Regions from separate parts of the Nocardia sp. NPDC051052 genome, predicted to be linked through region 1. Evidence: riboswitches for the same ligand, from Rfam matches in the RefSeq annotation. Region 1 holds a riboswitch; the other holds the start of a gene.
The links. Region 1 has a riboswitch for glycine ahead of gcvP (aminomethyl-transferring glycine dehydrogenase). Riboswitches for the same ligand answer to the same signal wherever they lie in the genome.

Region 1 (7,699 bases):
GATCAGCGCACGAAACTCGGCAACGCACTCGAAGCCGTCAAGGCCAGCGACCTACGATCCGATCAGGCGTACCCGACCCTGATCGCCGCGTACAAGAGCGCCATCAACGGATACACGGCGGGCCGGACGAATTCGGTACTGCTCATCACCGACGGACCCGAGGACGACTCGACGGTCACCGGCGCCAAACTCGCCAGCGACATGGCGGCCGCGATCGACAAGGACCACCCCGTCCGAGTCGACATCATCGTAATCGGCGGCCAAGGCACGCAGACGCTGAAGAGCATCTCCGAGCAGACCGGCGGCACCTACACCCGCCTCGCCACCTCCGACGACATCGCCTTCGGCTCCGCGATCGTCCAATCCCTGACCACCCCCTGACCGAAGGCGCCCCTCGCCCGGCCTCAGCCGATGAAGGGCGCCTTCGGTCGATGCCGGGTTGCCACTGGACCGAAGGGCGCAGTCAGTCGGTGTTGGGGGCTGACGGGCGTCTTCGGTCGGGTTGGTCAGTCGGCGTACGCCTCCAGCGGGGGGCAGGAGCAGACCAGGTTGCGGTCGCCGTACGCGCCGTCGATGCGGCGGACGGGGGGCCAGACCTTGGCGCGTGCGTGGCCGAGACCGCGTGGGTACACGGCGGTTTCGCGGGTGTACGGGTGGTCCCACTCACCGACCAGGCAGGCCGCGGTGTGCGGCGCGCCGCGCAGCGGGTTGTCGGTGACCGGCCAGACGCCGGCCGCGACCTGATCGATCTCCTTGCGGATCGCGATCATCGCCTCGATGAAATCGTCCAGCTCGGCCAGGTTTTCGCTCTCGGTCGGCTCGACCATCAGCGTGCCCGCGACCGGGAAGCTCATGGTCGGCGCGTGGAAACCGTAGTCCGCCAGCCGCTTCGCGACATCGTCGACGGTCACGCCGGTCCGCTTGGTGATCTCCCGCAGATCCAGGATGCACTCGTGCGCGACCATGCCGTGCTCACCGGTGTAGAGCACCGGGAAGTATTCATCGAGCTTGCGTGCGATGTAGTTGGCCGAGGCGATGGCCGTCAGGGTGGCGTCGCGCAGGCCGTCCGCGCCCATCATCCGGATGTAGGCCCAGGTGATCGGCAGGATCGAGGCGGAGCCGTAGTTGGCGGCCGACACCGCGTGCGAGTCGGTCACCAGCGGGTCGCCCGGCAGGTAGGGCGCCAGGTGCGAACGGACCGCGACCGGGCCGACACCCGGACCGCCGCCGCCGTGCGGGATGCAGAACGTCTTGTGCAGGTTCAGGTGGCTGACGTCGCCGCCGAACCGACCCGGACGAGCAAGCCCGACAAGGGCATTCAGGTTCGCGCCGTCGACGTACACCTGACCACCCGCGTCGTGCACCAGCGCGCACAGTTCGGCGACCTCGTGCTCGTAGACGCCGTGCGTGGACGGGTAGGTGATCATGATGCAGGCCAGCCGATCCGCGTGGTCGGCGATCTTGGCACGCAGGTCGTCCAGGTCGACGTCGCCGTTCTCGCGGCACTTGACCACCTCGACGCGCAGCCCGGCCATCGCCGCCGAGGCCGCGTTGGTGCCGTGCGCGCTGGACGGGATCAGGCAGGTATCCCGGTGTGTGTCACCACGATCCAGGTGGTAGCGCCGGATCGCCAGCAGGCCGGCGTACTCGCCCTGGCTGCCCGCGTTCGGCTGCAGGCTCACCGAGTCGTAGCCGGTGATGTCGGACAGCCACCGCTCCAAATCGTGGATCACCTGCAGCAGGCCCGGCGCGTCCTCAACCGGCGCGTACGGGTGCACGCGGGCGAAGCCGGGCCAGGTGATGGCCTCCATCTCGGCGGTCGCGTTGAGCTTCATGGTGCAGGAGCCGAGCGGAATCATGCTGCGGTCCAACGCGATGTCCTTGTCGGACAGCGACCGCAGGTAGCGCAGCATGGCCGTTTCGGTGTGGTACTTGGTGAACGCCGGGTGATCGAGGAACTCCGAGGTCCGGTTCTCGATCGCGACGGCGGGCGCCGGTGCGGACTGCTCGGAAGACAGTGCGGTGCCGAAGGATTCGAGCACGGCCGCGACGTGCGACTCCGTCGTCGCTTCGTCGCACGCGATACCGACATGATCGGCGTCGACCAGGCGCAGGTTGATCCCCCGCGACTTCGCCTTCGCGACAACGGCTTCCGCACCGCCGGGCACGTGCGCCAGCACGGTGTCGAAGAACGTATCGTGCACGACCGCACCATCGAGACCGGCAGCGATGGCGGCGGCATGCCGATGCACGCGACGAGCGATCTCGCGCAGGCCGTCGGCACCGTGGTAGCTCGCGTACATCGCCGCGACGATGGCGAGCAGCACCTGCGCGGTACAGATGTTGGAGGTGGCCTTCTCCCGGCGGATGTGCTGCTCACGAGTCTGCAGCGCCAGCCGGTAGGCGACATCGCCGTCCGCGTCCACCGACACCCCGACCAGCCTGCCCGGCAGCTGCCTGGCATACGCCGTGCGCACTGCCAGATACCCGGCGTGCGGGCCGCCGAACCCGAGCGGAACACCGAAACGCTGGGTGGTGCCGAAGCACACGTCCGCGCCCTGGTCACCCGGCGAAGCGATCAGCGTCAGCGCCAGCAGGTCCGCGCCCACCGCGACCAACGCGCCACGCTCGTGCGCCGCGCCGATCAGCGACGTCCAGTCCACCACGCGGCCGGACGCACCGGGCGTCTGCACGAGCACACCGAAGAATTCACCTTCGGGCAGCTCACCGGCGGACAGATCCGCGGGCACCAGTTCGATCCCGAGCGGATAGGCCCGAGTGGTGAGCACGGTCTTGGTCTGCGGGAACAGGTCGGTGTCGATGACCAGCCGCGCCGACTTGGACCGGCTGGCCCGCTGCAGCAGCGTCATCGCCTCGGCGGCCGCGGTGGCCTCGTCGAGCATGGACGCGTTGGCCACGTCCATGCCGGTCAGCTCCGACACCATGGTCTGGAAGTTGAGCAGCGCCTCGAGCCTGCCTTGGCTGATCTCCGGCTGGTACGGCGTGTAGGCCGTGTACCAGGCCGGGTTCTCCAGCAGGTTGCGCACCAGCACCGGCGGGGTCAGCGTGTCGTAGTAGCCGAGCCCGATCATCGAGGTGGCCACGGTGTTCGAGTGGGCCAGCCCGGCGAGTTCGGCCAGCACCTCGTGTTCGGTTGCGGCAGGCGGCAATCCGGCTAGTCCGGATCCGTCGATGATGGTGGCGGGCAGGGCCTTCGTGGCTAGCTCGTCGAGCGAGTCGACGCCGACGACGTCCAGGATCCGGGCGATTTCGCCCCGATCGGGTCCGATATGGCGGTCGGCGAATGAACGAGTCACGGCAGCTCCCATGTGGGTCGGGCGGGTCGACGGGCGGTCGACGGGTACCAGCCCTCCCCCTCTGTCGTGTTGCCTGAGAGATTCGGGCGCGCGACCGTAATGAAGGTCGAGCCCCTTTCCCCATGGGCGGGCGGCCCGAAGCCACCGCTTTCCAGAGGCGCCCAAGCCCGCACGGTCCCTGATGCCTGAGAGATTGACGGGGAGGTGCTGCTCCTTCGGCGCCCGGACTCTGTCGAACCCGGGACTCTCCCGCACGGCGTTGGCGCGCCACCAGTTTAAGCCGACGACACGCCGGAACGTGTCACTGGTCCCGCCCTTGCGGGTGTCGTGCTGGTCACGCTCGTGCGCCGGGCTGTCAGCTAGGAACATATATAGATGCGCATATCTACTTAACACAATGTTTTTGATACGTTTCAAACCAAGCCGTCCCGCACTCGAAAACCAGGTGCCACCCAGCACAACACCCCGCTACCCTCGACATGTCGGGGAGGCGGGGTGCTATGTCAGTTGTCTACTTTTAACCGGTCTTGCGGCTCATCCGCGCCTTACGCCGGTAGGACAGCTCGTCCTCCGGCCGTTCCGTCACCGCGGACGCGCGTTCGGCGGGGAAATTGGCGATAGCGCCGGTGAGTTCGTGCATGGCACCGCTGATGGCGATACCGAAAACGCCCTGCCCGCCCTGCAGTAAATCGACTACCTCCTCGGCCGAGGTGCACTCGTACACCGAGGTGCCGTCGGAGAACAGCGTGATCCCGGCGAGATCCTGCACTCCCCTGCTGCGTAGATGGTCGACCGCGATCCGGATGTTCTGCAGCGAGATGCCCGCGTCGAGCAGCCGCTTCACGATCTTCAGGACCAGGATGTCCTTGAACGAGTACAGCCGCTGACTCCCCGAGCCCGCGGCGCTGCGGATGGAGGGCACGACCAATCCGGTGCGCGCCCAGTAGTCGAGCTGCCGGTAGGTGATCCCGGCCACCTGGCATGCACTGGGAACCCGGTAGCCGACCAGATCGTCGGGAACCGAGTCGTCCGGGAACAGGCCTGGCTGTACCACATCCTGCGATTGCTCTGCCACTGACCACTCCCTTGCTTCGCCGACGGCTAGCCTCATCGATGACCCGGCTCCGTTTCGACCACTGCTGTGCTGACGACCTGGCCAAAACGGACGTGGCCCAACTATCGAGATTACTCCCCCTGATTGTCCAGGGAGCACCATCGTCAGGCCAAACGCGACGCGCGGTTAAACTCTCAAGCTCTGGTTAAGGGCTGAGCCCCCGGTCATCCCGCGAAAACGCCGGATTGCCGGAAAGATCCTGTTCAGCTATCTGTGGCCTTGAAGTCGTCGGGTGAGACCGACTCCAAGAATTCCTTGAACTTCTCCACCTCGTCCTCGCGCTCGTCCGGCATCACCAGCCCGGCCTCCTCGAGCACCGGCTCCTCGGCGTAGATCGGGCAACCCACCCGCAACGCGATCGCTACCGAATCGGACGGCCGCGCCGAGATGTGCAGATCGTTCTCGAACACCAGATCGGCGTAGAAGGTGCCCTCCTGCAGATCGACGATGCGCACTTCCTTGAGGGTGTGCCCGAGCTCGGTGATCAGGATCTTGATCAGATCGTGGGTCAGCGGGCGAATCGGGGTCACCCCCTCCTGCTCCAGCACGATCGCGGTCGCCTCGGCCTGCCCGATCCAGATTGGTAGGTACCGATCCCCCGAAACCTCACGGAGCAACAGCACGGGCTGATTCTGTGGCTGCTCGACACGAATGCCGATCACACGCATTTCACTCATGCCTGCGCCTCGCTAACGCTCGGCTCCGGCATGCGCGATGCACGCTGTGACATGATTCGTTCGCTTCGCTCACTCATCGCACTGCCTCCCATTACTTCACACCAGCCGCACGCCGGCCGCCCGGCACGACCACCGCAGAGCTCGCCGTACCACGAGTCTAGGCGAACCCGCGCGAGTGCAGCGGTCCGTGTGCACAGCCGAAATCGGCGTGTTGGATGACCGAAACATGACGCGGATCCCGTGTCAGCGGTTCAACGGGATGTTCAGCCGCCCAGCGACGTCCGTACCGACGACTTCACCAGGCAGGCGTGCAACGTCAGCGACAGCGCCGCGAGTTCGCGCACCGTTTCCTCTGCCCTGGCGCGCGCACCGGCGTCGCGGCTCTTCGCGATCGGGGCGGCGATCTGCGCGACCAGCGCGGCCTCGCGATCGGCGGCCAGCTTGAACGCACGCAAATGCCGTGCCTCCAAACCGAATTCGGCCATCGCCTTGGCGGTCTTGGCTAGCGTCACGGCGTCGCCGTCGAAGAATCCGGCGGCGCCGGGGGTGATCAGGTTGGCCCGGATCAGATCGTTGAGGAACGCCTCATCGATCTCGGCCTGCGCGAGCAGATCCGCGCGGGTGAGCCGGATTTCGTGGTCGAACCGCAGATCGTCGGGGGAAATCTCGCTGGGCACCACGCCGAGCCTCCTCGGCACCGCGGCGCCGTTCCGGTTCCCGCCAGACGCGGCCGGGTGCTCGGAGTCGGCGACCGCCGACTCCGAGGCATCCGTACGGCCGGAGTGCGCCCGAGCGCGGGCTTCCCGCACGCCGAGCGTCGCCGCACCGCTGTCGATCGCTTCGAGTTGTTCCTTGATCACCTTCAGCGGCAGGTACTGATCGCGTTGCGCGGTCAGCACGAACCGAAGCCGTTCACAATCGGCGATGGAGAATCTGCGGTAGCCCGAGGGCGTGCGCTCCGGCCGAATGAGGCCCTCCGCTTCGAGGAAGCGGATCTTCGAGATGGTGACGTCCGGAAAATCCGGGCGCAGCAGGTCGAGCACGGAGCCGATCGACATGCCTCCGCGTGCCCACTGCGCCGCGCCGGTCACAGCGCCGAGCCCCTCGACAGACCGAGCTCCTTCATGACCCCGAGCCCTTCGTGTCGAGAAAGAACCCAGCGCCGCGTGCTCATAGGCTCCCTGCACCCGCAGATGGCTCGTTGACCTGGGCCCGCGGTCCGGTGAGGAACACGAGACGGAACTTACCGATCTGTACCTCGTCGCCGTTCTGGAGTTCCGAGGAGTCCACCGGCTCCCGATTCACATAGGTGCCGTTCAGGCTGCCGACATCGACAACCTGGAACGAATCGTCGTCCTGACGGAACTCGGCATGCCGACGGCTGACGGTGACGTCGTCGAGAAAGATGTCACTGTCGGGGTGGCGGCCCGCCGACGTAGTCGGCTGATCCAGCAGGAACCGCGAGCCCGCGTTCGGGCCGCGCTTGACGACCAGGAGGGCCGCACCAACGGGCAGACCCTCGACCCCTTGGACCGGCTGTTCACCGGTCGGCTCTCCGGAGCGCGACGCGTCGACCTCGTTCAGGAAATCCGCGCGGAAGACCGACGTCGTCTCGGCCGCGGTCTCCCCGTAACCCGGGTCTTTGTTCTCGCTCACCGTTTCTCTCCTCCTCGAACCTGATTATCCATGCAAGCAGGTGATACCTGTGGCACCACGACCTGCCGTCGAGTCCCTAGATTTCCGACAATGACTGTCGGCGCATCTGTTGGCATTGACCGTACCCTGCCAGGGCGTGCCCGTGCAGGTAGAACCGGGAAGGCTGATTCAGCCCCCGATAACTCCTTGATAACCTGCCGCATCCAACAGTTCATCAAGGGTCTTGTCGAGGCCGGCGGCGTCCGCGACCTCGAGTTCGAACAGCCATCCGTCACTGTACGGATCGGTGTTCAACGTCTCCGGCTCCTGCACCAGAACCTCGTTCACCGCAACAACTTTCGCCGCGATCGGCGCGTAGATGTCGGACACGCTCTTGGTCGACTCGACCTCCGCGATGCTGTCTCCGACGGCGACGTCCTTCTCCGTCTCGGGCAGCTGCACGAACACCACGTCACCGAGTTGGGACTGGGCGTAGTCGGTGATGCCCACCCGAACCCGGGTCGGGCCGATCCGCTGCACCCACTCGTGCTCTTCGGTGTAGCGCAGATCTTCGGGGGTCTGGGTCACAGGCCGTCCGTCCTTTCCGTTGTGATCGTGTGCGCGCAACTCTATGCGAGGGTTGCGACAATGTTCGACTCGACCGCCGGTCAGGTCGTCCGGTGTGGCACAGCCGGTATCGAGCGAGCGATGGCGATCGCCTTACCGGTGTAGAGCAAGCCGGTCCATACATACACCGCCGTGCCCCAGACCAGTAATGCCCCGCCGAACGCCCGTCCGAAACCGTCGAGCGCCCAATCCATCTCCCCGGCCAGCAGCCAGACGAACGCGGACATCAACGCGAAGGTCGCCGCCTTGCCCAGATAGATGACCTCGGGCGGCGGCAGATCGCGCCGCTTGTAGACCGAAAGCGTGAGGGTGAGGACCAGATCGCGACC
Region 2 (7,699 bases), 550 kb from region 1:
AGTGCCGTCCAACGTTTCATGGCCTACGGACAGCTCTGCCATCTCATCGTCACCCTCGAACTGGACAAACAGGATGGCGACTGGGCCGCGATACTCGCCGACGGCATGCGCCACCCCCACTAGATCTACCGAGCCCCGACCGCGGGGCGCTTTTTTCAGCCCACCGAGTGACTGACCAGTCACACACTAGGAGTTCCGATGAGCACGAAGCCGACCACCGCAGTCGAGATCGTCCTGCCCGGCCAGGTAGCGCCCGAAGGCCTGCAGGTCACCCAGCGTCAGCTGCCGCCCCTCGGACCCGGCCAGGCCCTGGTCCGTGTCGAAGCCTCCGGCGTCTCGTTCGCCGAGCAGCAGATGCGTCGCGGCAAGTACTACGACCAGCCGGCGTTCCCCTTCGTGCCCGGCTACGACCTGGTCGGGACGGTCACCGAGATCGGCGCCGCGGTCGATGCGGCATTGATCGGCCGTCGCGTCGCGGCGCTGACCAAGGTCGGCGGCTGGAGCAGCCACCTCGTGCTCGACGCCGCCGACCTCATCCCGGTGCCGTCGGCGCTCGATCCGGCGGAGGCGGAAACCTTTGTGGTGAACGGGATCACGGCGTGGCAGATGCTGCACCGGATCGCGAAGGTCGAGCGGGGCCAGACCATTTTCGTGCACGGCGCCAACGGCGGTGTCGGCTCGACCCTGGTTCAGCTGGCTCGGGCCGCCGGTATCCGGGTGATCGGCTCGGCCTCGGCGCGCAACGCGGGGGCGGTCGAGGCGCTCGGCGCCAGCCCGGTCGACTATCGCGGCGATGTGGCGCAACAGGTTCGGGCGCTGGCGCCGCAGGGTGTCGACGCGGTATTCGATCATGTCGGCGGCCCCGGCATCGTCGATTCGTTCGAGCTGCTCGCGCCGCACGGCACGCTGGTGGCCTACGGCACCGCCTCGACCAAGAACGACGAAGGCAACTCGCGACTGCCCGTGTTGAAGCTGTTCGGTCAGCTGATGCTGTGGAACACGCTGCCCAACAAGCGAAATGCGCACTTCTACAACATTTGGGCGGGCAAGCGGAACCTGACCCGCTTCCGCAACCACCTCGCCGAAGACCTCGGCAAGGTCCTCGACCTCGCCGCCAACGGCACGCTGCACGCCCAGGTGGCCGCCCGAATCCCGCTGAGTCAGGCAGCGGACGCGCTCACCCTCGCCGAATCCGGCACTGTCACCGGCAAAGTCGTGATCGTGCCCGACCCCCAGCTCTGAAACGCGGCCGATGCTCGGGCACCACGAAAGCCGCGCGAGCAGTGACTCGTCCGGCTTCGCGGCGTCTTCCCCAGTCGTTCTCCAGTCGAGTTGACCGCCTGGATGGGGGTCTACTTAGGTATGACTTCGGTACTTCGGAGCGCGGCACAATTCGCCGGTGCCGCCGTGATCGCTGTAGCGGCAACCATTTTCGTTGCCTTGCCCAGTCCCTTCGCGCAGCCGGTTGTGCCCGCTGGAGTCCCGGACCTCAACGCCCCCGAGGAGCTGGCTCGCGATATAGCCGTGCCATGGGGGCTGACGTTCCTGCCGGGAGGTGACGCACTGGTCGCGCAGCGCGATACCGGGGTGATCTTGCGGCTCACGCCGGGCGCCAAGCCCACGCAGGCTTATCGTGTCCCGGGTGTGGTGGCACGCGGCGAGGGCGGACTGCTCGGCATCACGGTGTCACCGAAGTACGCCGAAAACGGTTATGTCTATGCGTATTTCACTGCCAGCGGCGACAATCGAATCGTGCGATTTCGCCTCGACGGGCAGCCGGAGGTGATCTTCAAAGGAATCGCGAAGGCCACTATTCACAATGGCGGCCGCATCGCCTTCGGGCCCGACGGCATGCTCTATGTCGGAGTCGGCGACGCCGGACAGTCGAGTAGAGCGCAAGATCCGGCGAGTCCCAATGGGAAGATCCTCCGCCTGGACGCCGACGGGAAACCCGCGCCGGGAAACCCGACCCCGAATTCCCCGGTCTACACCCTCGGCCACCGTAACGTGCAGGGCCTGGCGTGGGATGCGACCGGACGCCTCTATGCGACCGAATTCGGTCAGGACACCTACGACGAGATCAATCTGATCCAGCCGAATCGCAACTACGGCTGGCCCGTCGTCGAGGGCAAAGGCGACACCCAGGGCGGCCGATACACCAATCCGCTGATCACCTGGCCCACCAGTGAGGCCTCACCCTCCGGCCTAGCGATCACCGCGAACACGTTGTACGTCGCGGCATTACGCGGCGAACGACTGTGGACGATCCCCCAGAAACCAGACGGCACCCTCGGCACCCCCTCGTCCCAACTACGTGACCGCTACGGCAGACTGCGCACCACACAGGTCGCACCGGACGGCGCCCTCTGGCTCACCACCTCCAACACCGACGGCCGCGGCGACGTCCGCCCCGGCGACGACCGAATCATCCGCTTCCCAGCCCACTGACCCCGTCGACGACCACCACCCGCACACCCCCTCTGTCAGCCGCTCACCGTTTCTGTGACCCGCACACCCGCTATACCTGATGTGCGGGTCACAGAAACGGTGAGCGGCCAAAACAAGCGGTGCGGATACGGTGAGCGGCCAGGAACAAGCAGTGCGGATCGGGAACCCCACAGGCCCAAAACGCCTACCGGACATGCTCACTCTTCCGAAGCGCTCGCGAACAGCACCACAGCCAGATGACCACGCTGGAACCCGACACCACGCACCTGACCGATAACTAAGGCCGGGGACCCCACCTCACGTGCCCAGCACTACTCCGGTCATCCCACGGACTAGTCGAAAACCCCGAGGCCAGTACACTCTCGGAGGTCTCTCGGTATACGAATCCGGATCAGTACACGCAGAGATCCCCGTCAAGGTGTACCGATCCGGGCAAGTGCTACTTAGGACTCTAAAGGTGGACAGTCCCAAGAAAGCTGAAGACCTGTCCACGTTTTCCCGTGAAGTAGTGCTGAGCGCGCCGCCTGCCGTACCCGGCTTTAGTCACCAGTCAGGCGCGCAACCTCCAGCTCCAGAGGTGGTCACCTGGCTGTGGTTGCGTCTCAAGCGCTTTGGACAAGAGAGGTCGGTCAGCGCCGGATGGGTCGTCAACAGACCCGCGAAAGCGTGCCCCCGCCGGTACCACTGAAAATCCGCACTCTTCCTCGGGATACGCACCCGGAATAGGGCCCTAAAGTCAGTGCGGGACCCGAGATAGGGTGCGGATTTGCGGGGGTCAGCATTCGACGACGGCTACGGCTAGGCCGCCTCGGGAGGTTTCCTTGTATTTGTCGAGCATGTCGGCGCCGGTGGCGCGCATGGTTTGGATTACCTGGTCCAGGGATACGTGGTGGATGCCGTCGCCGCGGATTGCCATGCGGGCGGCGGTGATTGCTTTGACGGCGGCGATGCCGTTGCGTTCGATGCAGGGGATTTGGACCAGGCCGCCGATGGGGTCGCAGGTGAGGCCGAGGTTGTGTTCCATGCCGATTTCGGCGGCGTTCTCGATCTGCTGTGGTGTGCCGCCGAGCACGGCGGCGAGTCCGGCGGCGGCCATGGCGCAGGCGGAGCCGACTTCGCCCTGGCAGCCGACTTCGGCGCCGGAGATCGAGGCGTTCTCCTTCATCAGTTGGCCGATGGCGCCTGCGGTCAGCAGGAATTCGACGACGCTGTCCTCGTTGCCGGTGATGAAACGCTGAATGTAGTGCAGCACAGCGGGAATGATGCCCGCGGCACCATTGGTGGGCGCGGTGACGACGCGGCCGCCCGCGGCGTTCTCCTCGTTGACCGCCATCGCGTACAGCGTGACCCACTCCATCGCGCGTAGCGGATCGTTCTCCTCGGCTTCGGTGGCGAGGCGCTCGAACAGTGTCGCGGCGCGGCGTCGCACCCGCAGGCTGCCCGGCAGCACCCCGCCCGTCGACATCCCGCGTTCGACGCAGCGCCGCATGACCTGCCAGATGTCGATCAGCTCCGCGCGCACCTGATCCGCACTGCGCCAGGACATTTCGTTGGCCAGCACCACCGAGCTGATCGACAGCCCGGTGGCGGCGGTGATCGCGAGCAGCTCATCGGCCGAACGGAACGGGTACGCGACCGCGGCCGGTGCCTCGACGGCGCGCCCGTCGATCTCCTCCTCGTCGAGGACGAAACCGCCACCGACCGAGAAGTATCGGCGCTCGAGCAGTACCCGCCCCGCCTCATCGCGCGCGCTGAACAACATCCCGTTGGTGTGGAACGCCAACCTCGTCAGCCCGAGCAGTTCGATGTCGCTGTCGACGCCGAACCCGATCGACTGCACGCCACCGAGATACAACCGGCCGGCGGCCCGCGCCGCGGCGACGGTAGCGGTCAGCGCGTCCGGATCGATGCTCTCCGGCTGCGCACCGGACAACCCGGCCACCACCGCATCGACCGTGCCGTGGCCGCGCCCGGTCGCGCCGAGCGAACCGTACAGCTGAACCCGGATCGCGGCCGTGCCGTGCAGCACGTCGGCGTCCTTCAGCCGCTCGACGAACGCGGCCGCGGCCCGCATCGGCCCGACCGTGTGCGAACTCGACGGCCCGATACCGACCCGGAACAGGTCGAAGACGCTGATCGTCACGCCGGGTTCCGCAGCCCGAGGTACAGCGGGAACCGCTGGGCCAGCGCGTCCACCCGCGCGGTCAGCGCCGCGGCGTTCGCACCACCGCACAGGGCTGTCGCGATGATGTCGGCGACCTCGGCGAACGCGGCGGTGTCGAAGCCGCGCGCGGCCAGCGCGGGCGTGCCGATCCGCAGCCCCGAGCTGATCATCGGCGGGCGCGGATCGAACGGAATCGCGTTGCGGTTCACCGTGATTCCCAAGGTCTGCAGCAGATCCTCGGCCTGCTTGCCGTCCAGTTCGGCATCGCGCAGATCGACAAGCACCAGGTGCACATCGGTGCCGCCGCTGACCACGCCGATGCCCGCGGCCCGGCAGTCCGGCGCCAGCAGCCGGTCGGCGAGCACGCGCGCGCCGATGAGCGTGCGCTCCTGCCGCTCGCGGAACGCCGGTTCGGCCGCCATCTTGAACGCGACCGCCTTCGCGGCGATGACATGCTCGAGCGGTCCGCCCTGCTGCCCGGGAAAGACCGCCGAATCCAGCTTCTTGCCCAAATCCGCTGTGGCGAGGATGAATCCACCGCGCGGGCCACCCAGCGTCTTGTGTGTGGTCGAGGTGACGACGTGCGCGTGCGGCACCGGCGAGGGATGCAGCCCGGCCGCGACCAGCCCGGCGAAGTGCGCCATATCGACCATCAGGTACGCACCGACTTCGTCGGCGATCCGCCGGAATTCGGCGAAGTCGAGGTGCCGAGGGTAGGCCGACCAGCCCGCGACGATCAGCTTCGGCCGATGCTCGCGGGCGAGCCGCGCCACCTCCGCCATGTCGACCAGCTGGTCGTCGGCCCGAACATGGTACGCCGCAACGTCATACAGCCGACCGGAGAAGTTGGCCTTCATACCATGCGTGAGGTGACCGCCGTGGTCCAGCGCCAACCCGAGGATGCGGTCACCGGCGCGCAGTAGCGCGTGCATCACCGCCGCGTTCGCCTGCGCCCCCGAATGTGGTTGCACGTTGACGTATTCGGCGCCGAACAGCGCGCGCAGCCGCTCGATGGCCAGCGTTTCGATCTCGTCGACGTACTCGCAGCCGCCGTAATAGCGGCGTCCGGGATAGCCCTCGGCGTACTTGTTGGTGAGCACTGTGCCCTGGGCCTGCATCACCGCGAGCGGCGCGTAGTTCTCCGAGGCGATCATTTCCAGTCCGCGCTGCTGGCGGTTGGTCTCCTGATCGACCAGAGCGGCGACGACCGGGTCGAATTCGCGCAGCGAGACGTCGAGTTCGGTGCGGAGGGCAGAGCCAGGATCAGCCATGGGGAGCCTTTCGTCGACGCGTATGCGCTGGGTGTGGCTCCTCCCGCTCTGTCCTAGGGCCTGAGAGATTCACGCGTTGCGCGTTTGCCCCGTCGGCGAGTGCGTGGTGCACTACTTTTCAGAGTTGCCTTATGCGCGGCGGTACTGGGCCTGAGAGATTCCCGGGAGGTGTTGCTCCTTCGGCTCTCCGTCACGTGGACGGAGATCTCCCGCTGCGTGTGCGGCGTATTCAGTTATTAGTTGAAGCCAGTTGTTGTTGCGCATAGCGCAACAACTGCGTGACACGCGACTCAGTATTGTCGGCGGCCGCGCGCGTTGTCAATGGCGAACGATACCCCAGCTGGTCAGCCGAAGTAGCCCAGCCGATGGCTGATTTCCGCGGCGCTCGCGATCGCCAGTTCCGCCGTCGGCGCGAAGCGCTCGGGACCCAGCCGATAGGACGGTCCCGAAACACTCAGTGCCGCAACCATCACCCCGCTGCTGTCGAAGACGGGGGCGGCGACGGCGTTCAGCCCGATCTCCAATTCCTCACGCACACTTGCCCATCCGCGCTCCCGGACCGTCACCAACTGCGCCGCGAGATCCGCGACCTTGGTCAGGGTGTTGGCGGTATACGCCTCCAACTTCGGGCCGACCTGCTTGCGCAGCGCCGCCGGTTCGAGACCGGACAGCAGCACCTTGCCGCTCGAGGTGGCGTGCGCCGGGCAACTCTGCCCGACCCAGGACCGCAGCGCGATCGAGCCGGTGCCTGCTGCCTCCACGATGTTGATGATCCGATTACCGTCCAGCACAGCGATATTCGTGGTCTCCCCCGTTTCGGCGGCCAGCGCGTTGCACGCGTCCTGGCTCTGCCCGACGAGATCGACCTGCGCGCTGGTGGATCCGGCCAGCCGGACGATGGAGAAGCCCAGCCGGTACTTGCCACGGTCGGAGAGTTGCTCGACGTAACCGCGCGATTCCAGCACGGCGATCAATCGGGAGACGGTAGATTTGTGCACACCGAGTTCGGCGGCGATCTCCGTGACACCGGCCTGGCCCAGCTTGGCGATGATCTCCATCACCAGCAGTGCGCGGTCGACCGACTGCACCGCAGCGGTCCGGCTCGTGTCCTCACCATCCTGTTTCGCCATGACGCCGTCATTCTAAGCCGAGGTGATCGCGATACCTCGAACGCGTCGCTGCACGGCCGCGATCTCGCGCAACGCGTCGTTGAGCAGGCTCCGATTCAACGGCGACAATTCCGGCATCAGCACGATGTCGCCCGGCCGATGCCCCGCGGCCAGTTGCTCAACCTGATGCACCATCCGCATGCACTGCAGCATGACGAACACCTCGGTGAGCACCGCGGCGTCGCGCTCGGCGATGACACCGGCGGACGCGGCGGCGGCCAACCGCACCGGCGTCGTCGCGGCGGTCACCCCGGCCGCCAGCCCGCCCCACCGGGCGAGGTTGACGATGGGGACCAGCGCGTGACTCTTCAGATCGAACGTGCCGCCGCGCCGGGACAGCACATCCCGCAGCGACCGCGCCCGCACCCGCCCGGACAACGCGTCGAGCAGCTGCAGGCGCAACGCGTTCGGATAGTCGGCCCGCATCCGGCCGAACGCGGCGGGCACCGCGTGCAGCGCGGGATCACCCCACACCACCCGCCCGTCGATCAGCAGTGACGACATGACCAATCCGCGATCGATCAGCGGATCGTCCAGCCAACGGGCCGCCGCCTTCATCCAATCCGACCGGGACCGGGCGAATTTCGGTTTCGCGGCGATCGCCCCGTTGCTGTCCGCGGGTAACCCACACGCATCCAGAATGGCGT

Region 2: linked by a shared signal. The riboswitch ahead of glyA (serine hydroxymethyltransferase) and the one ahead of gcvP (aminomethyl-transferring glycine dehydrogenase) in region 1 are both predicted to bind glycine.

Annotation. Positions count from the first base shown of each region.
Region 1 is NZ_JBITFL010000006.1:89,962-97,660, reverse strand. Features, by position in the region: gene ACIBCN_RS21590 (VWA domain-containing protein) at 1-381, shown strand, start outside; gene gcvP (aminomethyl-transferring glycine dehydrogenase) at 507-3,329, opposite strand; glycine riboswitch at 3,480-3,579, opposite strand; gene ACIBCN_RS21580 (MerR family transcriptional regulator) at 3,835-4,428, opposite strand; gene ACIBCN_RS21575 (bifunctional nuclease family protein) at 4,635-5,108, opposite strand; gene ACIBCN_RS21570 (MerR family transcriptional regulator) at 5,372-6,166, opposite strand; gene ACIBCN_RS21565 (FHA domain-containing protein) at 6,279-6,764, opposite strand; gene gcvH (glycine cleavage system protein GcvH) at 6,933-7,331, opposite strand; gene ACIBCN_RS21555 (CDP-alcohol phosphatidyltransferase family protein) at 7,412-7,699, opposite strand, start outside.
Region 2 is NZ_JBITFL010000006.1:641,016-648,714, forward strand. Features, by position in the region: gene ACIBCN_RS24210 (TetR/AcrR family transcriptional regulator) at 1-123, shown strand, start outside; gene ACIBCN_RS24215 (medium chain dehydrogenase/reductase family protein) at 199-1,242, shown strand; gene ACIBCN_RS24220 (PQQ-dependent sugar dehydrogenase) at 1,363-2,448, shown strand; gene ACIBCN_RS24225 (L-serine ammonia-lyase) at 3,224-4,591, opposite strand; gene glyA (serine hydroxymethyltransferase) at 4,588-5,883, opposite strand; glycine riboswitch at 5,922-6,015, opposite strand; gene ACIBCN_RS24235 (IclR family transcriptional regulator) at 6,228-7,013, opposite strand; gene ACIBCN_RS24240 (putative nucleotidyltransferase substrate binding domain-containing protein) at 7,026-7,699, opposite strand, start outside.